2 regions of the Xenorhabdus griffiniae genome follow, and region 1 is predicted to be linked to the other one. Evidence: predicted binding sites of a transcription regulator. Region 1 holds the regulator's gene; the other holds the start of a gene.
What was found. The regulator PurR, encoded in region 1, represses purine synthesis genes. The targets are predictions, from matches to a motif close to CANGCAAACGTTTGCNTG.

Region 2: purL (phosphoribosylformylglycinamidine synthase) is a predicted target of PurR. The motif match lies at 1,186-1,203, and genes of this name have one in related genera.

The regions. Positions count from the first base shown of each region.
Region 1 covers NZ_CP147737.1:2,547,277-2,551,681, reverse strand. The annotation lists gene punR (DNA-binding transcriptional activator PunR) at 1-831, shown strand, start outside; gene purR (HTH-type transcriptional repressor PurR) at 835-1,860, opposite strand; gene sodB (superoxide dismutase [Fe]) at 2,361-2,939, opposite strand; gene WDV75_RS10870 (Grx4 family monothiol glutaredoxin) at 3,302-3,682, shown strand; gene rnt (ribonuclease T) at 3,754-4,404, opposite strand.
Region 2 covers NZ_CP147737.1:3,349,374-3,353,778, forward strand. The annotation lists gene mltF (membrane-bound lytic murein transglycosylase MltF) at 1-1,021, opposite strand, end outside; gene purL (phosphoribosylformylglycinamidine synthase) at 1,288-4,405, shown strand, end outside.

The sequences.
Region 1 (4,405 bases):
CATCGTGTGCCTTCTGCTATCAGCTATACGGTAAAACAGCTTGAAGAATGGCTGGCAGTTCCTCTGTTTGAACGTCGTCACCGTGATGTCGATTTAACGGAAGCGGGAGCAATTTTTGTCAAAGAAGCGCGTTCTGTTATCAAAAAAATGAATCACACTCGGCATCAGTGCCAACAGGTTGCTAATGGTTGGCGAGGGCAATTTAGTATTGCGGTTGATCAGGTTGTAAAACCAGAGCGAACGCTTCGGCTAATTTTGGATTTTTATCGCCATTTCCCAGATATTGAGTTACTTATCTATCCTGAAGTTTTCAATGGCGTATGGGATGCTCTGGTGGATGGCCGAGTGGATGTCGCCATCGGAGCGACACGTGCTTCCCCTGTTGGTGAGCGATATAGCTTCAGGGATATGGGGTTCATGCCTTGGCTGTGTGTAGCCAGTCCAGAACACGAACTGGCAGTAATATCGGGAAAATTGAATGATGACCAAATGCGACCTTATCCCAGTTTATGTCTTGAAGACACAGCGCGCAGCTTACCTAAACGTGATACATGGGCTTTGGATAATCAGCGGCGATTGATTGTGCCTGATTGGGATGTTGGATTAAGTTGCTTGATGGATGGATTGTGTGTAGGCATGGTGCCTAAGCACCGTGCGCAACCGCTGATCCGTAAAGGCAAATTGATGACACTTGAACTTGAACAACCATTGCCTGACAGCCCATGCTGCTTGACATGGTCGCAAAAAAGCCATTCACCGGCATTAAGCTGGTTACTTGATTATCTGGGGGATAGCGAAACGCTTAATGCCGAATGGCTGCAAGAAAATTAACTGTCAGCGGCGATAATCGATAAAAGGTCCATCTGCAACAGAGCGCCGTTCAACAAGGCGTGGGTGGACTTCGATAGTTTGTACATCCTCACGTTTATTGACTATCCTGTCCAGTAACATTGAAAAGGCCATTTGCCCTAAACGCTCTTTGGGTTGGTGAATGGTTGTCAATGCTGGCGTAAAATAGCGGGCATTACGAATATTATCATAACCGATAATTGAAATATCTTGCGGAACACGCAAACCCAACTCATCAGCTGCACAGATCGCTCCCATAGCCATGACATCTCCACCACAGAAAACAGCAGTTGGACGATGTTTTTGATTCAGGATCTTATACATGGCTTGGTAACCGGACTCAGGTTCAAAATCACCTTGTACAATCCACTCATCCCGAATAGCGATATTGGCTTCTTTTAGTGCCTTAAGAAAACCTTGGTGGCGGCCTCCTCCCGTATTTCTTGCCAATGGTCCAGGAATGGATGCAATATCACGATGACCGCGTTCAATAAGATAACGGCCAGCCAGGTAACCACCATGAAAGGCATTATCAATAATTGCATCGGTAAAATCACCTCTGGATTCTCCCCAATCCATGACCACCATAGGAATATTACGATAGCCTTCCAACATACTCAAAAGTTGCTCAGGGTATTCTGAACACATTACCAGCAAACCATCTACTCGTTTTTGTGCGAGCATCGCGAGATATGCTTTCTGTTTATCAAGATTGTTATGAGAATTACATAAAATCAGGGTATAACCTTTGCTATAGCAGCTATTTTCAACTGATTCTATGATCTCAGCAAAGTATGGTGCTTCACTTGATGTTGCCAGCAACCCAATGGATTTGGTGTGGTTAACTTTTAAGCTACGGGCAACCGCACTGGGAGAATAGTTCAATTCTTTAATAGCGGCCCAAACTGCGGCCTTTGTATCTTCGGCGACGAAACGGGTTTTATTGATAACATGGGATACGGTTGTAGTCGAAACACCAGCGCGTTTGGCCACATCTTTAATCGTTGCCATGAAAAAAGGACTCCTGACCTTCTGGTCTAATTTATATACCCTTTATCTTTCTTTTCGGGTATAGCTATTTGTTAATCGTTTACCAATATATTTGTATACAGGGTGATGGTTGGCAATAATTTAGCGGTAAACCTTGAATTTTGTCTGATCTAGCTCAAAAGTGAAAGTAATAATCGATGCTATAAAGAGTATGGATTAAATCTTGCGGTATGATTTTTAGATAGTATGGCAAATAACCGCTTAAAATTTAGGATGTTGAGGTGTCTTAATTTTCACATTGAGGATGTTCTATGGATACAGATCTGAAATTGGGATTATTGGCCGCCAGTAGTGCATTAATCATGATTGTTTTTCTGGGGAGCCTCTGCCTGATCTGATCAAGATCTAAAAGAATTTGTAGCCCCACTTATCTTAAGGGCGGGTTTTCCAACATGTGCAATATCGCAAATAAAGGAAAAGCCCGCCCTTATTATTTCAAACTAGTATAAGAATTAATCTTATTAAGCTAAGTTTTCTTCAACAAAGTTCCAGTTGACCAGAGCCCAGAAGTGCTCCAAATATTGAGGGCGAGCATTGCGGTAATCGATATAATATGCGTGCTCCCAAACATCAACAGTCAGCACTGGCTTATCTTCGCCAGTCAATGGCGTTGCTGCATTAGAAGTGTTAACGATAGCCAAAGTACCATCAGCTTTCTTGACTAACCAAGTCCAACCAGAACCAAAGTTTTTCAGGGCTGCATCAGTGAATTGCTGTTTAAATTCAGCAAAAGAGCCGAAAGCATGACTGATAGCATCTGCCACTTTTCCGGTGGGTTCGCCACCACCATTTGGTGACAGGCTGTGCCAGTAGAAAGTATGGTTCCAAACTTGTGCTGCGTTATTGAAGATGCCACCTTCAGATGTTTTGATGATCTCTTCCAGTGATTTTCCGGCAAATTCAGTATCTTTAATCAGATTATTCAGGTTTACAACATAAGCGTTGTGATGTTTGCCGTAGTGATATTCCAGAGTTTCTGCAGAAATGTGTGGTTCCAGGGCATCTTTGGCATAAGGTAATGCTGGTAATTCAAAAGACATTGCATGCTCCTTTTTAATATCGGGTTTTTGGCTCTGCAAACCATGGCTTAGACACTCACCATGGAACAGGGCAAATTTAAGCTTATTATCGTGTTACTATTTTGATAATTATCTTAACAACTTTTCTGCTAAATAACAGGGAAAAAGATGCTATAAAGCTGCGAACTGGTGCAGAACTGAACTTAACATGTATTGGATACAGTCAGTTGGAATGAAAATATCTAATGATCATTTGTGGCAAGTCATGGCAAAAATTTGCCATATAAAGTTCACGGTAGAAAAATTAGCGTAGAAAGTGGTATTCTGAATCAATCTTTATCTTATGCTGATAAATAGCACGTGCAGTTTTTAAGGAAGCAAAAATGACTAATATTAATACAAACACTAATACGGTTACTGATACAACGGCTGATGCAGTCATTGAAAAAATCGAACGCCAGATTAGAGAAAACCCAATTCTGTTGTACATGAAAGGTTCACCGAAATTGCCAAGCTGTGGCTTCTCTGCACAGGCAGTTCAGGCTTTATCAGCTTGTGGTGAACGTTTTGCTTATGTGGATATTTTGCAAAATCCAGATATCCGCGCTCAATTACCTAAATATGCAAATTGGCCGACTTTTCCTCAACTTTGGGTTGATGGTGAGTTGGTGGGAGGTTGTGACATTCTTGTTGAGATGTATCAACGCGGTGAACTACAAACACTGATCAAAGAGACTGCCGATAAATATCGTGAGCAGGAATAAGGCCAGTCATTCATCTGAATAATGGTTACTTTCCATAGCCCCATACCGATTAAAGTATGGGGCTTACTTTTTTAGGATTCGCAGTTAGCGTTATCAGTAGATGGTAGTGGCCAACCACCCAGCCGCTTCCAGCGATTAACCAGCTCGCAGAAAAGTAGGGCGGTTCGATCAGTATCATAAAGAGCGCTATGGGCCTGATTGCTGTCAAACGGAATTTCCGCTGTGATGCAGGCTTTGGCAAGAATTGTCTGACCAAGAACCAAGCCACTGAGTGCAGCGGTATCAAAAGTCGCGAACGGATGGAATGGATTGCGTTTCAAACTAGCACGTTCAGCAGCGGCCATGACAAAGCTGTGATCAAAATTGGCATTATGAGCGACGATAATTGCACGATTACAATTTGTGTCTTTCATACCTTTGCGGATCATTTTAAAAATTGCGTGCAAGGCAGTATATTCACTGACAGCTCCTCGCAAGGGGTTTGTAGGATCAATGCCAGTGAAAGCGAGAGCGGCAGGATCAAGATTAGCCCCTTCAAAAGGCTCGATATGAAAATGCAGCGTATTGGCCGGTGTTAGCCAACCATCTTCATCCATTTTTAAAGTAGTTGCAGCAATTTCAAGTAAAGCGTCTGTACGCGCATTAAAACCAGCGGTTTCGACATCAATAACAACGGGATAGTAGCCACGAAAGCGCCCACTTAGCATATTTTGATTAGACATC
Region 2 (4,405 bases), 800 kb from region 1:
CAGCCCATTCTGCTGTTGGGCGGGTGAGCATCATTAATCCACGAACACCAGTCGGTGAAGTGGCTTGTGGGTCCCAATGTGATTCTTGCCATGCAATGGCAGCCACCAATTGCCAATCAAGCGATCCCGCGTATTGTTGAAAAATTGGCTGATAGGTTGGTAAGAGCTTATTGATGGCACGAATAAATGAAATAGTGTCGAAATAATCGAATGAACCGACATGACTGAAATATTTTTCTTGTAGCCGCGACATAATGCCGTTTTCAGTCAACATACTGAAGAAATCGAGCATAGCGGAGTAGAGGCTATAATCGCCATTGCGTTTTAAATACCAGGTTAAAGGACTTTCTTCACTGACATCAAAAGCAACTGCCAGATTGGGATGAATACGCTGCTGCAAGGCTAAACTAAGGGAGTCACTGATGGTATAGTCGATTTTTCCCTCGGAAAGTTGTTCGAGCAATTGTTGTGTATTTTCGCGCGGTGTTTCTTCCCAACTTAATTCAGGATAAGACTTTTCTTTCCACTTTCTCAGCTCGCTTACATGGGCTGAGCCTGCCGTGACGATGAGTTTACCTTTTAGATCGCCAAACGAACGTGGCCGTGCCTCCCCCTTGCGATAAACCAGTTGTTGTATGACAGAAGCGTAGGCAGGGCCAGTGCGTGTTTGGTCCAGCCTATCTTTATTGTAGATAAGACCGGCAGCCAGGAAATCGGCTTTATCGTTTTCCAAATCGTCAAACAGTTGCTTAATGTTGGGACGAAACTTAATCACAAGTTTAACCCCCAGATAATCGGCAAACCGCTTGACTAACTCATAGTCGAATCCTGTCGGTTCGTTTTTACTGTTAAGAGAGAGTAGAGGAGAGCTAATAGTGCTAACCCGCAGCTCTCCTCGTGCCAGAATTTTGTTTATCTGCTCCTGCTGTTTATTCGGCCAATTGATATTAAGGCCGATGATAGCAGCAGAAAGGAGCGTGATAATTACGATAACAAAGTAATTTATTTTTATGTTATTCAAATAGTTATCTCTTTTCAGAACGATTTGAAACCGTATGAAGTACAAGATAATAGCATGGTTAAATTTCCAGTAATTGAGAATTTTGCGTAACAAAAGGGAGATGTGCAACCCTATTGAACCCATTTTGGTATTTTATTGAGTGTATTGCTGGGTGGATAAATCACCACGCAAACGGTTTCGTCAGAGGAAACATTCCTCTATAATGCTTGCAGTTTCCCCTGAGGCATCAGTCAGGCTTTGCGTCTAAGATGAGAGAACCTATTATTATGGAAATTCTGCGTGGCTCACCCGCTTTATCGGCATTTCGTATCACTAAGCTCCTTTCCCAGTGTCAAGATCAACATCTCCCTGTTACCGACATTTATGCAGAATATGTGCATTTTGCCGAAGTTAATACCCCAATCACAGAAGATGAGCGAGAGAAATTAAATAAGCTATTAAAATATGGCCCCTCTTTGGCTGAATTGGAGCCTAAAGGACAACTTATATTAGTCACTCCGCGTCCTGGCACGATATCCCCTTGGTCATCAAAAGCGACAGACATTGCCCACAATTGTGGACTGAAGCAGATTGTCCGTTTAGAAAGGGGAATTGCCTATTATATTCAGAGTATTGGCATGGATGACGGGCAGTGGCAAACATTGTCGGCATTATTGCATGATCGCATGATGGAAAGTGTGTTCACTCAGTTTGAACAAGCTGAAGTCCTGTTTTCTCACCAACAACCTGCACCGTTAAAACAGATTGATATCTTGCAATTGGGGCGGGCAGCATTGGAGTCGGCAAATATTGAATTAGGGCTGGCTCTGGCTACCGATGAAATTGATTATCTAATGAGCGCTTTTCAGGCGTTGGGGCGCAATCCAACAGATGTTGAGCTGTATATGTTTGCTCAGGCAAATTCTGAGCATTGTCGCCACAAAATTTTCAACGCTGATTGGGTTATTAATGGTCAGGCTCAACCCAAGTCTTTGTTCAAAATGATCAAAAACACGTTTGAACAAACGCCGGATTACGTGCTTTCTGCTTATAAAGATAACGCAGCGGTTATGGAAGGCTCTAATGTTGGCCGCTTTTTCCCTGACTCCACCGGTGCTTATGACTACCATCAAGAGCCAGCCCATATCTTAATGAAAGTAGAAACTCATAACCATCCAACCGCGATTTCGCCTTGGCCTGGCGCAGCAACGGGCTCAGGTGGTGAAATTCGTGATGAAGGTGCAACCGGACGAGGAGCCAAACCGAAAGCTGGGCTGGTCGGTTTTTCAGTTTCAAACTTGAGAATTCCTGGGTTTGAACAACCGTGGGAAGCGGATTTTGGTAAACCTGATCGGATTGTCAGTGCATTAGACATCATGCTGGAAGGTCCATTAGGCGGTGCAGCGTTTAATAATGAATTTGGGCGGCCAGCATTGGCTGGGTATTTCAGAACCTATGAAGAAAAAGTCTGTTCCCATAATGGTACAGAATTGCGTGGTTATCATAAGCCCATCATGTTGGCAGGCGGGATCGGCAATATCCGTGAAGAACATATCCAAAAAGGGGAAATTTCGGTCGGCGCAAAACTGATTGTGTTGGGTGGGCCAAGTATGAATATCGGCTTAGGGGGCGGTGCGGCATCTTCAATGACATCAGGTCAGTCTGATGCTGATTTGGATTTTGCCTCTGTGCAGCGTGACAATGCTGAAATGGAGCGTCGTTGCCAGGAAGTTATCGACAGTTGCTGGCAATTGGGGGATAAGAATCCGATTTTATTTATCCATGACGTTGGGGCTGGTGGTTTGTCAAATGCCATGCCTGAATTGGTCAGTGATGGTGGTCGAGGCGGGCGTTTTGAGTTACGCAATATCCTTAACGATGAACCTGGTATGAGCCCATTGCAGTTATGGTGCAATGAATCCCAGGAGCGTTATGTTTTAGCGGTAGCACCAGAGCAGTTAGCTCTGTTTGAAGCAATATGCCGTCGTGAACGTGCGCCTTACGCTGTGATTGGGGAAGCCACGGAAGAGCGACATTTACTGTTGAATGACAACCATTTTAATAATCAGCCAATCGATATGCCGCTGGATGTCTTGCTCGGTAAGACACCAAAGATGGTGAAAAATGTGCAGGTCTTGCAAGCGCAAGGGCAAGGTTTGGATCGCAAGGGTATTGATCTCGCAGAAGCGGTAAAACGCGTCTTGCATTTGCCCGCTGTAGCGGAAAAAACATTCCTGATTACGATTGGGGATCGCTCCATCACCGGTATGGTTGCCCGTGACCAAATGGTTGGCCCTTGGCAAATTCCAGTCGCAGATTGTGCTGTTACTACCGCCAGTTTGGACAGCTATTATGGCGAAGCCATGTCAATAGGCGAGCGAGCGCCGATTGCATTGTTGGACTTTGCGGCATCGGCGCGTATGGCGGTGGGTGAAGCTCTGACCAATATTGCTTCCGCCTATGTCCAGGATCTGAAACGCGTGAAGTTATCAGCTAACTGGATGTCGGCATCAGGCCATGCTGGTGAAGATGCGGGTTTATATGCCGCCGTCAAAGCGGTGGGTGAGGAGCTGTGTCCCGCTTTAGGATTGACTATTCCCGTTGGCAAGGATTCGATGTCAATGAAAACCCGCTGGCGTCAAAATGGGGAAGAGCGTGAAATGACTTCACCACTTTCATTGGTTATCAGTGCCTTCGGACGAGTAGAAGATGTGCGCCGTACCGTGACGCCAGAGTTATCTACTGAAGATGACAATGCGTTGTTGCTGATCGATCTGGGTAAAGGACAAAATGCGCTGGGTGGAACAGCATTGGCGCAGGTTTATCGCCAACTGGGGGATAAAACCGCAGATGTTCGCAATGTCGAGCAATTAGCGGGCTTCTTTAATGCGATCCAGCATTTGATTTCAGAACAAAAATTGTTGGCTTACCATGATCGTTCGGATGGTGGGCTATTAGTGACATTAGCGGAAATGGCTTTTGCTGGTCATTGCGGCTTGCATACCGATATCAGTGCATTTGATGAAGATATCTTGGCCGCATTATTTAATGAAGAGCTGGGTGCGGTGATCCAAATTCGTGAGACTGACAGGGTGCAAATTGAAAACCTGTTGGCAGATTATGGATTAAATGAATGTGTGCACTATTTAGGTAAAGCCCAGGCGGGCGATGATTTTGTGATTTCCAGTGGCAATATGGAAGTTTATCGTCAGAAGCGCAGCACATTGCGCTTATGGTGGGCAGAAACAACGTGGCAAATGCAGCGTCTGCGTGATAACCCAGAGTGCGCAGATCAAGAACATCAGGCAAAACAGGATGTGGCTGATCCGGGCTTGAATGTAGAATTAACCTTCAACCCTGCGGAAGATATTGCTGCTTGTTATATTGCAAAACAAGTGCGTCCGC